DNA from 3 places in the Paenibacillus sp. S25 genome. Region 3 is predicted to be linked to each of the others. Evidence: riboswitches for the same ligand, from Rfam matches in the RefSeq annotation. Region 3 holds a riboswitch; each other region holds the start of a gene.
The links. Region 3 has a riboswitch for glycine ahead of KAI37_RS20075 (alanine/glycine:cation symporter family protein). Riboswitches for the same ligand answer to the same signal wherever they lie in the genome.
Positions count from the first base shown of each region.

Region 1: another riboswitch for glycine. It lies ahead of sdaAB (L-serine ammonia-lyase, iron-sulfur-dependent subunit beta); the one in region 3 lies ahead of KAI37_RS20075 (alanine/glycine:cation symporter family protein).
Region 2: another riboswitch for glycine. It lies ahead of gcvT (glycine cleavage system aminomethyltransferase GcvT); the one in region 3 lies ahead of KAI37_RS20075 (alanine/glycine:cation symporter family protein).

Region 1 is NZ_CP073683.1:454,788-461,120, forward strand. It holds gene KAI37_RS02040 (Ig-like domain-containing protein) at 1-1,223, shown strand, start outside; gene sdaAA (L-serine ammonia-lyase, iron-sulfur-dependent, subunit alpha) at 1,296-2,195, opposite strand; gene sdaAB (L-serine ammonia-lyase, iron-sulfur-dependent subunit beta) at 2,185-2,874, opposite strand; glycine riboswitch at 3,087-3,202, opposite strand; gene KAI37_RS02055 (DUF6359 domain-containing protein) at 3,417-5,006, shown strand; gene KAI37_RS02060 (ABC transporter ATP-binding protein) at 5,332-6,333, shown strand, end outside.
Region 2 is NZ_CP073683.1:4,433,718-4,440,050, forward strand. It holds gene gcvH (glycine cleavage system protein GcvH) at 281-679, opposite strand; glycine riboswitch at 1,074-1,172, shown strand; gene gcvT (glycine cleavage system aminomethyltransferase GcvT) at 1,349-2,449, shown strand; gene gcvPA (aminomethyl-transferring glycine dehydrogenase subunit GcvPA) at 2,576-3,931, shown strand; gene gcvPB (aminomethyl-transferring glycine dehydrogenase subunit GcvPB) at 3,928-5,424, shown strand; gene ptsP (phosphoenolpyruvate--protein phosphotransferase) at 5,543-6,333, opposite strand, start outside.
Region 3 is NZ_CP073683.1:4,597,856-4,604,188, forward strand. It holds gene KAI37_RS20070 (iron-containing alcohol dehydrogenase) at 1-157, shown strand, start outside; gene KAI37_RS20075 (alanine/glycine:cation symporter family protein) at 215-1,633, opposite strand; glycine riboswitch at 1,793-1,887, opposite strand; glycine riboswitch at 1,906-1,982, opposite strand; gene KAI37_RS20080 (glycoside hydrolase family 1 protein) at 2,151-3,608, opposite strand; gene KAI37_RS20085 (LacI family DNA-binding transcriptional regulator) at 3,898-4,869, shown strand; gene licT (BglG family transcription antiterminator LicT) at 5,103-5,945, shown strand; gene KAI37_RS20095 (beta-glucoside-specific PTS transporter subunit IIABC) at 6,176-6,333, shown strand, end outside.

The DNA.
Region 1 (6,333 bases), 1.8 Mb from region 3:
AGGACAAGCTGAGCCTGAATGCCAAGGAATCCAAAAAGCTCAAGCTGACCGCAACGTATGTAACAGGTACGGAAGAAGATATCACAAGTAAGGCAGAGTGGAAGTCCAGCAATGAAGATATCGCTTTTGTCAGTGCGGGAGAAGTCACGGGTTATAAAACAGGTGAGGCTACGATCACCGCTTCTTATGGTGGCAAAACAGTTACAGCTACGGTATCCGTAAATGTACCCGGTGATCTGTCTCTTTCCTCCAAAACGGCAACGATTGATATTGATGAGGACTATACTGCAACTTTGACGGCTACTTATGCGGATGGGCGTAAGGAAGATGTAACACAGGATGCAGAATGGGCTTCAAGCGCAGAAGATATTGCTTCTGTGTCCAAAGGAACGATTACGGGTAAATCCGCTGGTAAAGCGGTTATTACAGCGACCTATAATGGCAAAAAACTGACGATTAACGTACAAGTAGGCCTTGTAGACCGTCTGGAAACTGACTCGCGTGTAATTGCGCTTGGTGCTCAGGAAACGAAGCAGCTGAAAGTAACAGGAGTTAAGAGTGGCGGTACAAAAACAGATGTAACCAAGGACGCCACCTGGACAACTAGCAATGTAAAAGTGGTTGAAGTTAGCGAAGGCTTGATCAAAGCGAATGGTAGCGGCAAGGCAACGGTGACTGCTTCATATGGCAAGCAAAACATTACGTTTACGGTAGAAGTGGACGTAGCGCAAAAGATTGAAGCGGATGCAATCGCGCTATCGCTCAAATCTGGAGATCAAAAAACCATCGCGATTGTGGTTAAATCGAATGATGGTAAAGAAAAGGACGTTACGGCCCAAGCTGAATGGAAAACGTCTAATTACAAGGTAGCCACTGTTAAAAAGGGTCAGGTTACCGCAGTCAGCTACGGTAAAGCTAACATTCAGGCGAAGTTCGGTGGGAAGGTGATCAGCGTGCCCGTGGATGTTGATACGCTTAAATACCTGCAAACAGACGAAGTTGCTTTGAATTTGAAGGCAGGACAGCTGGCCAAGGTTACGGCTACAGCCACGTATAAGGATGAGTCGGAGAAGGATGTTTCCAAACCGGCTGTCTGGTCCTCGTCCAGAATTGTTGTTGCGACCGTCAAAGACGGTAACATTAAGGCACAGGGCAAGGGCAAAGCTGTAATTACTGTGAAATATGCAGGTAAAATGACGAAGGTACAGGTAACCGTTCAGTAAAACAAAAGAGCAAGCATACGTCCAAGGACGATATGCTTGCTCTTTTATTTTAAGGAGGCTACCGCTTATAAATTATGACTTATCCTTCTTGGTCGGTGTGTTGCGTGTAAGTGATTCGGTCAAACGCTTGCCAGTCGGCGTCTGGGCCAAGCCGCCTTTGGCGGTCTCGCGGTGCTTCGACGGCATCGCACTGCCGACTTCAAGCATCACGTCGATGACTTCGTCAGACGGAATAGCGCTGCGCACACCCGCCAAAGCCATGTCCGCTGCGGCAAGCGCAGTCACGGCTCCCAGCCCATTGCGCACGATGCACGGAATCTCCACGAGTCCGGCGACGGGGTCGCAAATCAGGCCGAGCGTGTTCTTAAGAGCGAGACCCACGGCGTGAACAGCCTGTTCAGGCGTACCACCGCGCAGCTCGACCATAGCGCCAGCGGCCATCCCGATAGCTGAGCCAATCTCAGCCTGACAGCCTCCCTCCGCGCCAGAAATGAAGGAGTTGTTGGCGATCACGTAGCCAATGGCTCCAGCGGCGAACAGACCGTTCACCATATGCTCATCATCCCAGCCGAACCGCTCCTGCGCACTGATGAACACACCAGGGATAACCCCGCATGAGCCTGCGGTAGGCGTGGCGACAATGCGACCCATGGATGCATTAACCTCCGACACGGAGAGGGCATAAGCCATGGCGAGCGCGGAGGCATCACCGGAGCAGGTTTCTCCTGCCCGCAGATACTCGGCTAGGCGCTTGCCGTCACCGCCCGTCAATCCACTGCGGGATACGGTGTCTTGTGTCTGACCGCGATGAACGGCTTCCTTCATGACTTCATAATAATCAGACATTTGGCGAAAGATTTCTTCCTCCGTTGTATTCGTCTCTTGTACCTGCTCTTGAATCATCAAGCGGCCAATTGTGGTGGATTCTTCAGCGCATAAAGCGCTGATTTCATGCAGATGGCTAAACCGCATCGGATTCAGCTCCTTTTTTCAAATTAATCATCTTAATTTCATACATATGAGGTAAAGAACGCAGTTCCGCAATCAGTTCAGCTGGAGCAGAACTGTCCGTTTCAATGGCGGTGAGTGCTTCACCATCCCGGCCTTTGCGATCTACGTGCATATAGGCAATGTTAATGTGGGCCGCGCCCAGCGCTGAAGTTATCGCGCCCAATGTACCGGGCTTATCCGAGTGGAGAAGCACCAGCGTAGGCAGCTCCCCGGTCAGATTGACCCGGAATTCGTTAAGCTGCTGGACATGGATGCTGCCGCCGCCGATGGAGGAGCCCAACAGTGTGCGCTGATCCTCGCCCTTCCACAGCTCGAAACGGACAGTGTTCGGATGAGGCGCGGGGAGTCCGCTGACGGCGAATTCCACGGCCATCCCGGCTTGCTCCGCCCATTGCTCGGCATCCGGAATCCGGTGATCGTCCGTATCGTAATTAAGCAGCCCTGCGATGAGCGCCAGGTCTGTACCGTGTCCTTTATACGTATCGGCAAAGGAGCCGTACAGTGTCATACGGGCACGGTCAGGCTGCGTCCCGAGCCAGTGCCGTGCAACGCGTGCGAGCCGTACCGCGCCTGCGGTGTGTGAGCTGGAAGGTCCGGTCATGGCCGGACCGATAATGGAAAATACATCTTTGAAACGCATGGTGTGGCCCCCTGTATGTTCTAATACCATACTATATGGTATTTCCGCGTCTTTGCGCGGTTATGACGGTTCCTAATGCTGACGCACAATGTGAGCACAAAAAAGGACAGGATAAGGAAGTTTCCCTTATCTCTGTCCTCGTTACCTGAGAGTTTCGTGCGGTGTTCTTACCGCCTTTACCCCTTGGGTGGCTTGCGCTCTCTCCAGAGTTGCGTCAGATGACGATACATGGACCTGAGAGATTATCCGTCAGCCGGGTGCTGACGCCTTGCTCCTTCGGTGCCGCCAGAGTGTAGGCTCCCTGGACAGACTCTCCCGTCATCTTCATTCGCGTATACCGTTCTACATGTCTTTCTTAGCGTAATGTATGGCGTGCTCGGTGTCAATCACAGGTTTAATTTTTACATAAACAGGTGCGTTCCCAATAAAAAAGATTAAAATTTACATAATTATGGATGAAACCAGGAAGGAATTAGAAGATTGGCGGCTAATCTGATAAAGGACAAGTATATTTATGGAAATCATAGGAGGGATATTGACGTATGGTAAAAGGCTTGCGATTCACAGGTTCACGCTTAAAAGGGATGCTGCATCTAGCAGCGATCGTATCACTGCTGATCGGGATCTTCGTTCCATTCGGTCAGGTCAAGGCAGAGGGAGCATTGACAGTAGCCGAAGCACTTCAGCGCCAAGGCAGTGAAGGTACGGTGACGGTGGAAGGTTACATCGTCGGACATGCTACCGGATCGAAAACGGCTAATTTTTCTTCCCCGTTTGCGAATGATTTTAACGTACTGATTGCCGATCAGGCAAATGAACGTAATACGTCTAATCTGTTGGATGTACAGCTGACTTCAGCGTACAGAGGGCAATATGGGCTATCAGGCCATCCTGAGCTGATCGGCAGCAAAATTCGTGTGACGGGTACACTCGGCGCCTACAATAATTTTGGTGGAGTGAAAAGCCCAAGCGCTGTTGAACTGGTGAACGGAAGCGAGCCGGGTGAACCAGGTGAACCTGGCAACCCGGGTCAACCCGGTACTACATTGCCGGATGGAAAAGGCAAAAAGGTGCTGTTCGATAATACGCACGCACAGACCGCTGGTGCAGCAGATTGGGTCATTGAAGGCGCCTTCTCCGACTTTGCCAATGGACTGCGTAATGTAGGCTTTACGGTAGACCAATTGAACCGTCCCATTCCTTTTACTTATGGAGAGCAGGCCATAACATATGACAAGTTGCGCCAATATGATGTGTTCATTATTGGTGAAGCGAATGTTGCCTTTAAGGCATCCGAGCAGGCTGCCCTGCTGCAATACGTGAATAACGGGGGGAGCGTTTTCTTCATCTCCGATCATTATAATGCGGACCGTAACAAAAACCGTTGGGATTCCTCCGAGGTTATGAATGGCTACCGTCGTGGAGCCTATACTAATCCGGCCAAAGGCATGACTGCAGAAGAAGCTGCATCACCGGCGATGCAAGGATTAACAAGCTCCGATTGGCTGGCGACCAACTTTGGCGTTCGTTTCCGTTACAATGCGCTCGGTGACGTGAATGCTACCGACATTGTAGCCGCAGATCAATCTTTCGGCATTACCAAGGGTGTGCGCTCGATTGCAATGCATGCAGGATCTACGCTGGCTATTATTGATCCTACCAAGGCTAAAGGCATTGCTTATATCCCTTCAGGCACAAAAAAATGGGGGAATGCGGTAGACCAGGGAGTTTATAACGGCGGGGGCCGTGCGGAAGGACCTTATGCCGCTATCTCCAAGGTAGGTCAAGGCAAGGCAGCGTTCATCGGTGATTCTTCCCCTGTAGAAGATGCTACACCGAAATATGTGCGTGAGGAAAACGGACAGTCGAAGAAGACATATGATGGTTTTAAAGAAGTGGATGATTCCACCTTCCTGGTGCAAACGGTCCAATGGCTTGCATGGAAGCAGGACTACATGAAATTGTCCGATGTGGAAGGTTTGACTCTGGATCAACCCACGAAGCTTCTGCCATTCGAGGAGCCTGCGGCTTCCACGGAACCGCAGCCTGAGCCTTGGTCTGCTCCGGCAGCAGGTTACAAATGGTACGATCCTAGAACGTTCAAGTCTGGCTCCTATGGAGCGGCTTCATAATTATCGCCAGAAGCTCAATGTGAGCTGGTATTAGTTAGTCGTTTGATCCCTGCGGAGGGATCAAACGACTTTTTTTGTAATGAAAATTAACCTGTGGTTGGTTATTTCATTACATTTTGTGCCAGAAAGGCCGCGCTACTGCTGGATCATAGATTTTTTAAATGATGTTGATAGCATAATCTTAATTGATATATCCATATACTGGTGATAGGATGTATTCAAATTATTCCGACAAAAACGGTATGTAATGTTCATGAGAGGTTTTAAACATCAAACATGGTGAGAATAAGCGGGACAAGACCATGGAGAATGGAGGAAGCGCGCATTGAATACCGAACCCGTGTTGGAAATTAAAGGATTATCCGTATCTTTTCGCATCAAGGATCAATATCACCCCGCAGTCGACCATCTGGATCTGACGGTCAACCCCAATGAAGTGCTGGCTGTAGTCGGAGAATCCGGCTGTGGCAAAAGCGCACTGGCGCTTTCGATCGCACAACTGCATGACATGGAACGCACACGTGTAGAGGGAGAGGTCCTTTTTAAAGGTACGGACCTGAACCGTCTTTCTTCAGGGCAAATGAATAAAATCCGCGGAGCGGGCATTGGCATGATCTTTCAGGACCCACTGACAGCACTCAACCCGTTGATGAGCATTGGCAAGCAGATTGAGGAAAATCTTGATTATCATACGTCACTATCTACGAAGCAAAAAAGGGAACGTGTGCTGGAGCTGCTGGAAAACGTAGATATACCGAATCCTGTGCGTGTGTATGAGCAGTATCCGCATGAACTGTCAGGAGGGATGCGACAGCGTGTGATGATCGCAATTGCCATAGCTTGCCGACCTTCTCTTATTATTGCAGATGAACCAACTACCGCGCTCGATGTAACGATCCAATCGCAAATTCTCGACTTGCTCAAACAGCTTCAACAGGAGACCGGAAGTGGAATTATCCTGATTACGCACGATCTTGGTGTTGTGGCAGAAGTAGCCGACCGCGTGGTGGTCATGTATGCCGGAGAAATCGTGGAGAGCGCTGATGTTTTTGAATTATTCAGGCATCCACAGCATCCGTATACGCGTTCTTTGCTTGCTTCCATGCCGGGATCGCATACCAAGGGGGAATCACTGCATGTCATCGGCGGCATTGTTCCCTCATTACAAGATATCCCCCGCAATAGCTGTCGCTTTGCCCCGCGTATTCCCTGGATTCAGCAGAGAGTGCATGAAGACCATCCCCAACTAAATGAAATTTCCGCTGGACATTGGGTCCGTTGTACATGTTACCAGCATTTTCATTTTGAACACGAGGCAAAGGGGGAA
Region 2 (6,333 bases), 160 kb from region 3:
GTCATGAACGTTGATGACAACATTTAAATTTAAATTATCCGGGAAGGTATTATACCTGCATAATTCTTCTTAATATGACCTGTAGCTATAGAAATTAGTCGAAAAACCGTGCTGGATTATGTATGATTCTTATATGGGGACAACCCTCTAAATCAGAATAAAACACGTAATTACGTTTGCAAAAAGACAAAAAAATAGCCGCTATGTTAAATCATAGCGACTATTTTATACAATAATCGAGCAGACAAATAACCCTCTTACTCCATACTACAATGCTCCATTACTGCCCATCGGAAATCAACTGCTCATACTGGTCCGCAGACAGTAGCTTGCCCAAGGCTTCCTCCACCTCTTTATCCATCTCTACTTCGATCATCCAACCTTTGTCATAGGGAGATTCATTCACTAGCTCAGGCGTACTTTCCAGCGTTTCATTCACTTTTAATATGGTTCCCGTCACCGGAGCAAAAAGGTCGGATACCGTCTTCACCGATTCAATCGTACCGATCTCCGCTCCCTGCTCAATCGTTGCTCCCGCCTCAGGTAATTCTACAAAAACAATATCACCCAGTTGATGCTGTGCAAAGTCTGTAATACCAATCCGCACCGTTCCATTCTCTGTCCGCTGAACCCACTCATGTTCGTCTGTATACCAAAGTTGCTGCTTCACTTCACCCATTCTGTTCCCCTCACTTCCATATGAATAAAATCGCTTTTGCTCACCTGTATTAGACAGGTTAAGATTATGACAACAAGAACACTCATGTCAATAATACTAACAAAAATACTTCATATCACCTCATATAGCGTACTATATAAAAAAATGATAGCTTATAACAAACGCTTACATATCCTTATTTATATATTAAATGTTTTTTCTATTATTTTTGATGACATTTTTATTGACATTTTGAATGAATTTGCGTATTAATGGGTTATAGCAAATGCTTTGGGAAACACACCGACAACTGCAAACGCGGATGAACGCGGAGGGAGAGACTGCCAAAAAGATTCGCATAGCTGTTGCCGCTTGTGAGACATAAGTGCACGCGAATCGGATCAAGTTGTTATCTGCAAAGCCAGGTAATATACCGTTGATCCCGAAGGTAGCGCCGAAGGAGTAAACCTGCATTGCAGGTGAATCTCTCAGGCAAAAGGACCTCTGCCGGACGCATCTCTGGAGAGCATTCGCTATTGGAGCGGATCACCCAAGGGGAAACCCGGTACATACCGGGGTAACTTTCTGGTATCAAGGACAGAGCTGAAAAAAGAGTGTAGACTGCCGTCTATACGTTTTTTTCGGCCTGTCTTTTTTGTTTAGCCGATCACACCGGATAGGAGTGGAATAATGACTAATTTGCGAAAAACACCGCTATATTCGTCCTACGGGACGCAGTCTGGGGTTCGTTGTATTGACTTTGGCGGCTGGGAGCTCCCGGTTCAGTTTAGCGGCATTCAAAAGGAGCATGAGGCCGTCCGGCAACGTGCGGGTTTATTCGATGTATCGCATATGGGCGAATTTTTGGTTGAAGGCAAAGAGGCCGAAGCTTTTCTGCAAAGGGTGACCACGAATGATGTCAGCCAGTTGGAACCAGGTCAGGCACAATATTCACTCCTGTGTTACCCCGATGGAGGTGTAGTAGACGACCTACTTGTTTACTGCAAAGGACCGGAACGCTACATGCTCGTTGTGAACGCATCCAACATCGATAAGGATTGGGATTGGCTAATTCGTCATATGCCTGCATCCGTTCACATGGAGAATATGTCTGATGCGATAGCATTGCTGGCGTTGCAAGGACCGGAAGCAGCACGTATTGCCGCAGCCGTGGCAGATACGGACATTACGAATCTGGCATCTTTCCGCTTCCATGAGAATGTGCCATTGTTCGGAGCAAAAGCACTTGTCTCACGAACCGGATATACGGGCGAAGACGGTTTTGAATTTTATGTACCTGCTGCGGAAGCACCAGCCGTATGGGAGGGTTTGCTTCGTTCCGGTGAGTCGTATGGGCTGATTCCCGCTGGACTTGGTGCTCGGGATACACTACGCTTTGAGGCACGATTGCCGCTGTACGGTCAGGAGTTATCTGCCACGATTTCACCACTCGAAGCTGGTCTAGGTTTCTTCGTCAAGCTGAATAAAGGAGATTTTATCGGTAGAGAAGCACTGCAACGTCAGAAAGAACAAGGGATTCCTCGCAAATTGATCGGGCTGGAAATGATTGATCGCGGTATCCCACGCGCCCATTACCCAGTATTCGCAGAAGGACAACACATTGGTGAGGTTACAACGGGGACTCAGTCGCCCACCTTGAAGCGTAATCTGGGCCTCGCCTTGGTGGACAGTCGTTTTAGCGCCCTCTCTACACCGTTGGAGGTTGAGATTCGTGGCAAACGCCTGCGTGCCGAGGTGGTGGCAGCACCCTTTTATAGACGCCCGCGCTGATCTTAAACTCTTTTTATTTCTATAAAGCAAACATGTCAGATATGAACTTCTGGTTTTTTCATCTCACACACTTTTTTATTAGCTAATTTACGTTTGAAATTTGCTTTTCGAAAGGAGCCAGAACCTATGAAGCAGCATCGTTATCTCCCTATGACTGAACAGGATCAAACCGAAATGCTACGTGTGGTCGGTGTATCATCCATTGATGATTTATTCAGTGACATTCCAGAGGCCATTCGATATCAAGGGGAACTGCCTCTTTCTTCTCGACTCGATGAGAAAGCCTTAACCCGCCACTTGGCTGAGCTGGCCGGACACAACGCCAATACAGACACACATGCCAGCTTCCTTGGCGCAGGAATTTATGATCATCATATTCCGTCCGTCATCCAGCACATCACTTCACGCTCGGAATTCTATACAGCCTACACCCCCTATCAGCCGGAAGTAAGCCAAGGCGAGCTACAAGCCATTTTCGAGTTTCAGTCGTATATTTGCGAATTGACGGGCATGGCTGTAGCTAATGCCAGCATGTACGACGGAGCGACTGCACTGGCTGAAGCGGGCTCACTGTCCGCCGCAGCTACCCGCCGTAAACAGCTTATCGTATCAAGGTCCGTCCATCCGGAGGCACGTCAGGTATTGGCAGCCTATGCACGCGGATTGGATTTGGACATCGTGGAGATCGGCTGTTCGGACGGCGTAACGGATGTTGATGCGTTAGCGGCAGCCGTATCGGAACAGACCGCGGCTGTTTTGGTCCAAAGCCCCAACTTTTTCGGAGCCGTGGAAAACCTGAAGCCGATGGCTGACCTCATCCATACGCACAAAGGTCTTTTGGTCGTCAGTGCCAATCCACTAGCACTTGGCTTGCTGGAAACACCCGGCAAACAGGGCGCGGATATTGTGGTAGGAGACGCGCAGCCACTTGGTATCTCCTCTTCTCTCGGCGGTCCGACCTGTGGATACTTTGCCGTTTCTCAGGCACATATGCGCCGTATCCCCGGCCGTATTGTGGGTCAGACCACAGACCGCAACGGTAAGCGCGGCTTCGTGCTGACCTTGCAAGCGCGGGAACAGCATATCCGCCGCGAAAAGGCCACCTCTAACATTTGCTCCAACCAAGCGTTGCTAGCTTTATCTGCATCTGTATACTTGTCTGTCATGGGTAGACAGGGGATCAAGGAAGTAGCGGAGCTAAATTTGCATAAAAGCCGTTATGCTTTAGAGCAATTGCTGAGCTTGAAGGGCGTAACTGTCTCGTTTAACGCACCGACGTTTAACGAGTTTGCCCTTAGACTGCCTGAGGGTACAGATATGAGCAAACTCCAGGCCGAGCTGCTAGCTGCTGGATTTATCGCTGGCTACGATTTGGGCCGGGACTATGAGGAACTTGCTGGTCACATGTTGATTGCCGTGACGGAGCAAAGAACCAAAGAAGAGATTGACCAATTTGTACACACCTTGGGGGGATTGCTATGACACACACCGGACAGGATCAGAAACAAGGGCTGTTGAAGGAACACGATCAAGCGCTCATTTTTGAATTGAGCCGTCCGGGTCGCATCGCCTATTCCCTTCCCGAGTGCGATGTTCCCCGTCGCCCGGTGGCAGAGCTTTTGCCAGATTATGCGCTGCGTAGCGAACCTGCGGCATTACCCGAGGTATACGAAGTAGACGTTATTCGGCATTATACCGCCTTGTCCCGGCGTAATTTCGGTGTGGACAACGGATTTTATCCGCTCGGCTCCTGTACGATGAAATACAATCCGAAGGTGAATGAGGATGTCGCCCGATATACAGGCTTCGCCAAAATCCATCCATATCAGCCAGAGGAGAGCATCCAGGGTGCCATGGAGCTGCTGCATACGCTCCAAAATGATTTGGCTGCGTTAACTGGCATGGATGCCGTCACGCTTCAGCCCGCCGCGGGCGCCCATGGCGAATGGACCGGGCTGATGATGATTCGCTCATACCACGAAGCACGTGGTGAGCGACGTACCAAGGTGCTCGTGCCGGATTCCTCGCACGGAACGAACCCCGCCAGCGCAACCGTCGCGGGCTTCGAAACAGTCACCCTCCCCTCCACCCCTGAGGGGCTGGTGGATCTGGATGCGCTGCGTCAAGCCGTAGGCAACGACACCGCGGCGCTCATGCTGACCAACCCGAACACGCTTGGGCTGTTCGAGAAGCAAATCACTGACATTGCTGCCATCGTGCATGACGCAGGTGGTCTACTTTACTATGATGGGGCGAACTCCAACGCCATCATGGGGATTACCCGTCCCGGAGATATGGGCTTCGATGTAGTGCATCTCAATTTGCACAAAACGATGAGTACCCCGCACGGCGGCGGCGGCCCCGGCGCTGGGCCTGTCGGCGTAAAGCAACGGCTCATCCCTTATTTGCCCAAGCCACTTGTCGTACGGGATCTGCAGGGGGTGTACCACTGGGACCGGGAACAGGGAGATTCTATTGGACGGGTTAAAGCCTTTTACGGCAACTTCGGTATTCTCGTCCGTGCCTATACCTATATCCGTAGCTACGGTCCTGATGGCTTAAAGCGTGTATCGGAATGCGCTGTGCTCAATGCCAATTACATGATGCATAGGCTCGCTCCAGATTTTGACCTGCCCTACCCTGGACATTGCAAACACGAATTTGTAATGTCGGGGCGAGGCTTGAAAAAATTTGGAGTGCGTACGCTTGATGTAGCCAAACGGCTGCTTGATTTCGGCTACCATCCGCCTACAATTTACTTTCCGCTGAATGTAGAGGAGTGCATCATGATCGAGCCCACGGAGACGGAGAGTAAGGAAACACTTGATGCTTTTGTCGACACTATGATTCATATTGCGCGGGAAGCAGAAGAGAACCCTGAGCTGGTGCTCAATGCACCATATACTACTCCAGTCACACGATTGGACGAAACTACCGCAGCCCGCAAACCTGTACTGAATTGCTCATGCAGTTAAAAACAAATTCTACTTAAAGCATGCAAAAAAGCCGGTATCATTAGATACCGGCTGCTGTATGTACACAGCAATTTTTTTGTTGAAAAAAGATATAACCTTTGAAATGGAATACCCTTCCTTAGCCTTCGATGCTTTGAACCAATTCAACAACCTGTTCTGCTGTTTGCATGTCCAGAGCTTTTGTAGCCAGTTTTTCCATGTCCGCACGGGACAACTTGGAAATTTGACTACGTGCTGGCAGAATGGAAGTTGCGCTCATACTGAACTCATCAAGTCCCAGACCCAGCAGCAACGGAATTGCTGTTGTATCTCCTGCCATTTCGCCACACATACCAACCCAACGTCCTTCACGGTGAGCGGCATCAATAACCATTTTCACCAGACGCAGAATAGATGGATTGTATGGTTGATACAGGTAAGAAACCCGCTCGTTCATGCGATCCGCTGCCATTGTGTATTGAATCAGATCGTTTGTACCGATACTGAAGAAATCCACTTCTTTTGCGAATTGGTCAGCCAATACCGCTGTAGAAGGAATTTCTACCATGATGCCCAGCTGAATTTCTTCAGATACGGATACACCCTCGGCTACCAACTTTTCCTTTTCTTCCAACAAAACAGCTTTAGCTTCACGGAATTCGTTCAGCGTAGCAATCATTGGGAACATGATGCGCAGGTTACCATGCACACTTGCACGCAACAAAGCACGCAATTGAGTGCGGAAAATATCCTGGCGATCCAGACACAGACGAATAGCACGGAATCCAAGGAACGGATTCATTTCTTTCGGCAGGTCTAGATAAGGAAGTTCTTTGTCGCCACCGATATCCAAAGTACGGACTACAACCGGTTTACCTTCCATTCTTTCCAGAACGGTTTTGTACGCCGTATACTGTACTTCTTCGGATG
Region 3 (6,333 bases):
CGGTGCCCCTTCCACCCTGGCCGATTACAATATTAATGATGAGCAATTGGAAAAAGTCGCAAACATTGCAGCCCGTGAAATGGAATACGGAGGCTTCGGTAATTATAAAAAGCTGAATCAAGAAGATATTTCAGCTATTTTGCACGCATCGTTATAACATTCAAAAGGGAGTGTCCTCAAGCCTGTGATGGCTGAGGGCACTCCCTTTTGGAATTTATGAATTAACCGTTTGCCCTTTTTCTTCTACTTGAATAGCTGCCCCTACACTGGCACCTGCAAGAATGCCCTTTTTCTTACTAGAATTCAGAGAATCCATATAGGTTCGGGTTTCTGCGACTACAATTCCTGATAAGCCGAGCAGTGCAATCAGGTTCGGGAAAGCCATCATTGCGTTAAATATATCTGCCAGCAGCCAAATCGCATCCAATTTAATGAACGCACCCCCGGCAACCAGTACGATGAACAGATAACGATATGGCTTAATCCACTTGACCCCAAGCAAATATTCAACACAGCGTTCCCCGTAATAGTTCCAGCCGAGCATGGTGGTGAACGCGAACATAATCAGAATGATTGTGAGTAGTTCTGCCCCCAGCGGGAATGCGCTGGAAAATGCTTGCTGAGTCATCAGGCCCGCGTCGGTTGGCCCGCTCCACACACCACTAACCAGTAGCGTCAACCCGGTCATCACACAAATAACCATCGTATCAATAAACACGCCTGTCATGGAAATTAGCCCTTGCTCCGCAGGCCAATTAGTTTTGGCAGCTGCAGCTGCAATCGGTGCGCTTCCCAATCCGGCCTCATTGGCAAAAATACCTCTGGCTACCCCACTTCGCATCGCTAGCATAATCGTAGCTCCGGCAAATCCGCCCGTTGCAGATGTAGTTGAAAATGCCGAATGGAGCACCAGCGCAATTGCAGCAGGAAGTTGGTCAGCAAACCGAATCAGTACGATGAGACAGATCAGTACGTACAAGCCTGTTTTAAAAGGAACGACCTTCGTCGATACCTTGGCAATGCTTTTGAGTCCTCCAATAGTAACAAGTCCTGTAAGGATAGCAATAATCAGTGCTGTTACAATGGGCGGAACGCCAAAACTGTTTTCAGTCGAAGATACAATCGCTTTGACCTGCGGAAACGTTCCAATCCCGAACAACGCTACCAGCATGCCCGAAAAAGCAAACAGCATCGCCAGCGGTTTAAAACGGCGTCCCAGACCTTTCTCAATATAATACATCGGGCCGCCGGAAAATTGCCCATTCCGATCCTTCACCCGGTATTTTACCGCAAGTACACCTTCCGCATATTTCGTCGCCATCCCAAAAAAGGCTGCAACGACCATCCAGAACAAGGCACCCGGCCCGCCCAGCTTAATGGCTGTCGCTACGCCGACAATACTTCCTGTGCCAACTGTAGCCGCCAACGCTGTACTCAAAGCCGCAAAACTACTTACATCCCCGCTGCCTTCATTCGGTGCCTTACCGATCAGCTTGATCGCCAGGGGCAGGCGGAATACCTGCAGCATCTTCAAACGTATGGTCAGCCACAACCCCGTTCCCATGACAAGAATGATGAGAGGCGCCCCCCATATCCAACTGCTAATCGCTTCTAACACATGTACCAAATTCATTTCAACCCGCTCCTCCAGCATATTAGAAAACAAAAAAGAGTCAAATCCGCTGATTCGACTCCTGGAGAGGTTAAAGGCACGAAAAAATACAACCATCTTGTGCAGGTTTCTGCCTCTAATAGCTTATAAAAAAGCCTAGGGCATTCCCTGTCACAGGTTATTCGCGTCTCTGTCCTTTTGCCTGAGAGTTTAAGCAGATATTCTCTGCGGTGCACCTTCGGCGCCCAATTAAGGGTCTCTCCAGAGTTCTGTCCGTTTACGGTCCCCGCTTGTTGCTGTAATCAGCCTAAGCACCTGAGAGTTTTGCCCCTTCGGTCGGAACTTTCGTTCCATCTCCCGCAAACATCAACCAGACATATGAAATTTTTATTTATTATACAGAAAACTTTCAGCTTATTACAAGTGAAAAGTTTGTGAAGCCCGCTGAAATATTATTATTGTGTCTATCAAAAAAGCGGGTACAGCAGATTGCATCCTTAGGATGTCCTCTGCTATACCCGCCCGAGACGATATAGTATTACAATTCTTCACCATTGGTTGCTATCACATTTTTATACCAGTTAAATGAGTCCTTTTTGGAGCGTTTGAGCGTTCCGTTACCGTCATCATCCAGATCAACGTAAATAAATCCGTAGCGCTTGGACATTTCGGAAGTAGACATGCTCACAAGGTCGATAGGACCCCAGCTGGTGTAGCCAAGCAGATCAACACCGTCGGCAATCGCTTCCTTCATTTGAACAATATGCTGACGCAAGTAATCAATACGATATGTGTCATGCACAGAACCGTCTTCTTCTACCTTATCATAAGCACCTAGGCCATTTTCCACGATGAACAGCGGCTTTTGGTAGCGGTCATATAACGTGTTCAGTGTAACACGCAGACCGATCGGATCAATTTGCCATCCCCAGTCAGAGGACTGTAAATATGGATTTTTCACGCCACCAATCAGGTTTCCTGCTGCTTTCTCACCTTCTGGACCTGCAGAAACGGTCAAGGTCATGTAGTAGCTGAATGAGATATAATCGACCGTGTTATTTTTTAAAATTTCGGCATCGCCTGGTTCTGTGTGTATAACAACATTATTTTCTTCAAAATAACGATTCATGTAGTTGGAATATTCCCCACGGGCATGCACATCCGTAAAGAACAGGTTCATCTGATTTTCATGCTGGGCTTTCAGTATATCCTCTGGGTTACACGTATGTGGATAGCTTTCCAAACGAGCCAACATACAGCCGATCTGAGCGCCCGGGATGATCTCATGTCCCCGTTTGGTCGCCAGTGCACTAGCTACAAATTGATGATGCAGTGCTTGATATATCGCTTGTTGTTTGTTTTCTACACGGTCAATGACCACCCCGCCACCGGTAAACGGACTCATGGTCATTACGTTGATTTCATTAAAGGTCAGCCAGTATTTTACTTTATCCTTATAACGCGTGAACACAGTTTCGGCATAATTTACGTAGTGCTGTATAACTTCACGACCCAGCCAGCCATTATACTTCTGAGTCAAACCCAGCGGTGTCTCATAATGTGACAATGTTACCAGCGGTTCAATACCATATTTGCGCAGCTCATCAAATACATTGTCGTAGAATTGCAATCCTGCTTCATTCGGCTCGGCATCATAGCCATTCGGGAAAATCCGCGACCAGTGGATGGACATACGAAATACCTTAAAGCCCATTTCCGCGAACAATGCAATATCTTCTTTGTAGTGGTGGAAGAAGTCCACACCTTCACGCTTTGGAAAACGGGCATTGACTTTGCCTGCCAAAATGTCTTCGAGTCGCTCGGACGAAATCTCCATAGCATGATCGTTCTTGCGCTCTGCTTTGGGTACATAGGCAACCATGTCTGCACTGGACAATCCTTTTCCATCTACGTCAAAAGCGCCTTCCAGTTGGTTAGCTGCGGTTGCACCACCCCACAAGAAGTTTTTTGGAAATCCTTTTAGCGTCTTCGTCATGGTATAAAAACCTCTTTCCGTATTTAAGATTTTTACTTTGGTCCAGTAATCCCATCAAGTGCTTCAAATGTGAATCAATACCTAATTCTCCTAAATAGATCAATTACCATAATACCCCTTTTGTGTAGGGAGTGGCTTTTAGACAAATTCGCTGCTGCCAGACGGTAACCGTTCTCCTTTGAAAAGCATTGACAGATGCTTTAAAATAGACGTAATGCCTTCATAAGCATCCTAATCGTTGTAACGCGTTTCATGTCAAGTATTTTTTTCTTATGTGAGGAGAAGCACCATGTCGAATCTTGATCAAATTGCAAAACTGGCGGGCTTTTCCAAAGCTACGGTATCCAGAGTATTAAATCAGTCCCCCCATGTCAGTCACGAAACACGAACTAAGATTTTGAAAATCATGCAGGAATTAGATTATGTTCCTAATCGGAATGCCATTTCTCTATCCAAGGGTCAGACGCTTCAGATCGGTATCATTACTTCAACTATTAATGAAATTGTTCTCGCTTTTCTGGACAGCTTTGTGGAAGTAGCCGGCCAGTATGGATTCCAAACCATTATTTATACTTCGGGAGAAGACAAAAAGAAAGAGCTTCAAGCCTTTGAGGATTTAAAAAGAAAAAGAGTCGATGCGCTGGTCATCATTTCCTGCGTGAATGACACTGATTTTTTGAGTACCTATTGCAAATATGGCCCGATCGTTTCGTGGCAACGAATGGAGCATACCGATATTCGCTCCGTCGCTATGGACCAGTATGAAGGATATATGTTAGCGCTCAAACATTTGATACAAAAAGGCTATACTCGTATAGCCAATGCTTTTGGTCGTCCGAGCAGCATCAATACCCATAGCAGACAACGAGCCTACGAACAAATCATGAGTGAGCACAATCTGCCAGTGTCGCAACACTGGAATCACTCTTCTATTTATAATATCCGTGATGGCGAACAGGTCGTACGGGATTTGTTACAGCGTCGGGAAGCATTCCCAGAGGCTATTTTATGTGCTAACGATTATGTAGCAGTGGGTATTCTCTGCGAAGCACGCAGACAACGGCTTAACGTACCGGAAGATCTGGCGATTGTCGGATTCGATAACACGGAGCTGGCGCATACGCTGGGGATTACGACGATTCAAAATCCCATCATGGCTCAAGCCCAAAATGCTTTTTTCATGCTTTCCCCTCAGCTGATTGGACGCCAAATGGAGCTTCATTCGCTAGAGTATAGCCTCATTGAACGTACGACCACGTAAGGTAACGATTTACTTGCAAATTAGGCAAAAGGGCCTTGATATGAAATATTTTTTGTCGAATCAGAATAAAATATGTTGAAATCGCTTTTTTTTGTGCTACAATAGCACTATATCGAAGGATTGTGACCGGTGATGCGGGCAATGCCTGAGTTCAATTGAGTGCTATTGCTAACAATAGTGTTGAATTGTGCTTAGGCATTTTTTATTGGTAAAGGATGGGAGGGGGAACTTCAATGATTATTGAGAAGGTGCTCAATAACAACGTCCTATTGACTAAAAACGATAAAGGCAAAGAGGTCATCGTGATGGGAAGAGGTATTTCCTTCAAAAAGGTGGCTGGCGATCAAGTCGATGATGATAAAATAGATAAGATTTTCATGTTAAATGAAAACGAGTTCACAGCTAAACTAACTGAGCTGCTGAACGATATTCCAGTGTCTCATCTGGAGGTCGTGAATGAAATCGTAACCCATGCAACGGAAGTGCTGGATACGGAGTTAAGCGATAATATTTATTTAACGTTGACCGATCATATTCATTTTGCCATACAACGGCAAGAAAAAGGACTGGCACTCCAAAACGCGATGCTGTATGAAATTAAACGCTTTTACAAAAAAGAATTTGCAGTTGGACTGGATGCTCTCCAAAAAATTGAAAATACGCTCGGAGTAAAATTGGGCGAAGATGAAGCGGGATTTATTGCATTGCATATGGTGAATGCACGGATCGACGGTAACGAAATGAAATCTACACTGAAAATGACCGAGATTGTCCAACATATATTGAACATTATTACGTATCATTACGGAATTGTGCTGGATGAGTCTTCTTTTAGCTATTCGAGATTTTTGACACATTTGCAATATTTTGCGATGCGAGTGATTCGCAAAGAAGTCATTCACAGTGGTGAAGAATTTTTGTACAACCAGGTGAAGCAGACGTATGGCGAAGCTTTTGCGTGTGCCCAAAAGATCAATGAGTATCTGGAAAAAACATACGATCAATATTTAAGCAAGGATGAATACGTATATCTAACTATCCATATTCATCGGGTAACTGAGCGTAATAACATATAACACTAACAACTTCATATCCTCATCGTTCATGGATTGTGACTGGTAAGGCAGGCAAAACCTAAACTGATGGTGAAATCGACGTTCTTCTATAGGAGAGTACGTAGTTTTCACCACGAGTTTAGGTTTTTCTTGTTTACAAGTTTAAAAAGGTGCACGCCGGCGCATCTTAGCAACAGATGTAAACAGTAAATCCTATCAGTAGCAAGAATAACCCATAAGGAGTTCTGAATATGAGTGATAAAGAACTATCTAAAAAAATAGTGACCCTCGTTGGTGGCGAAGAGAATGTCAATTCGGTATTCCATTGCGCTACACGTTTGAGATTTAAATTAAATGATCGTACAAAAGCAGACAAAGCCGCACTGGAAGCAACCCCTGGTGTCATTAC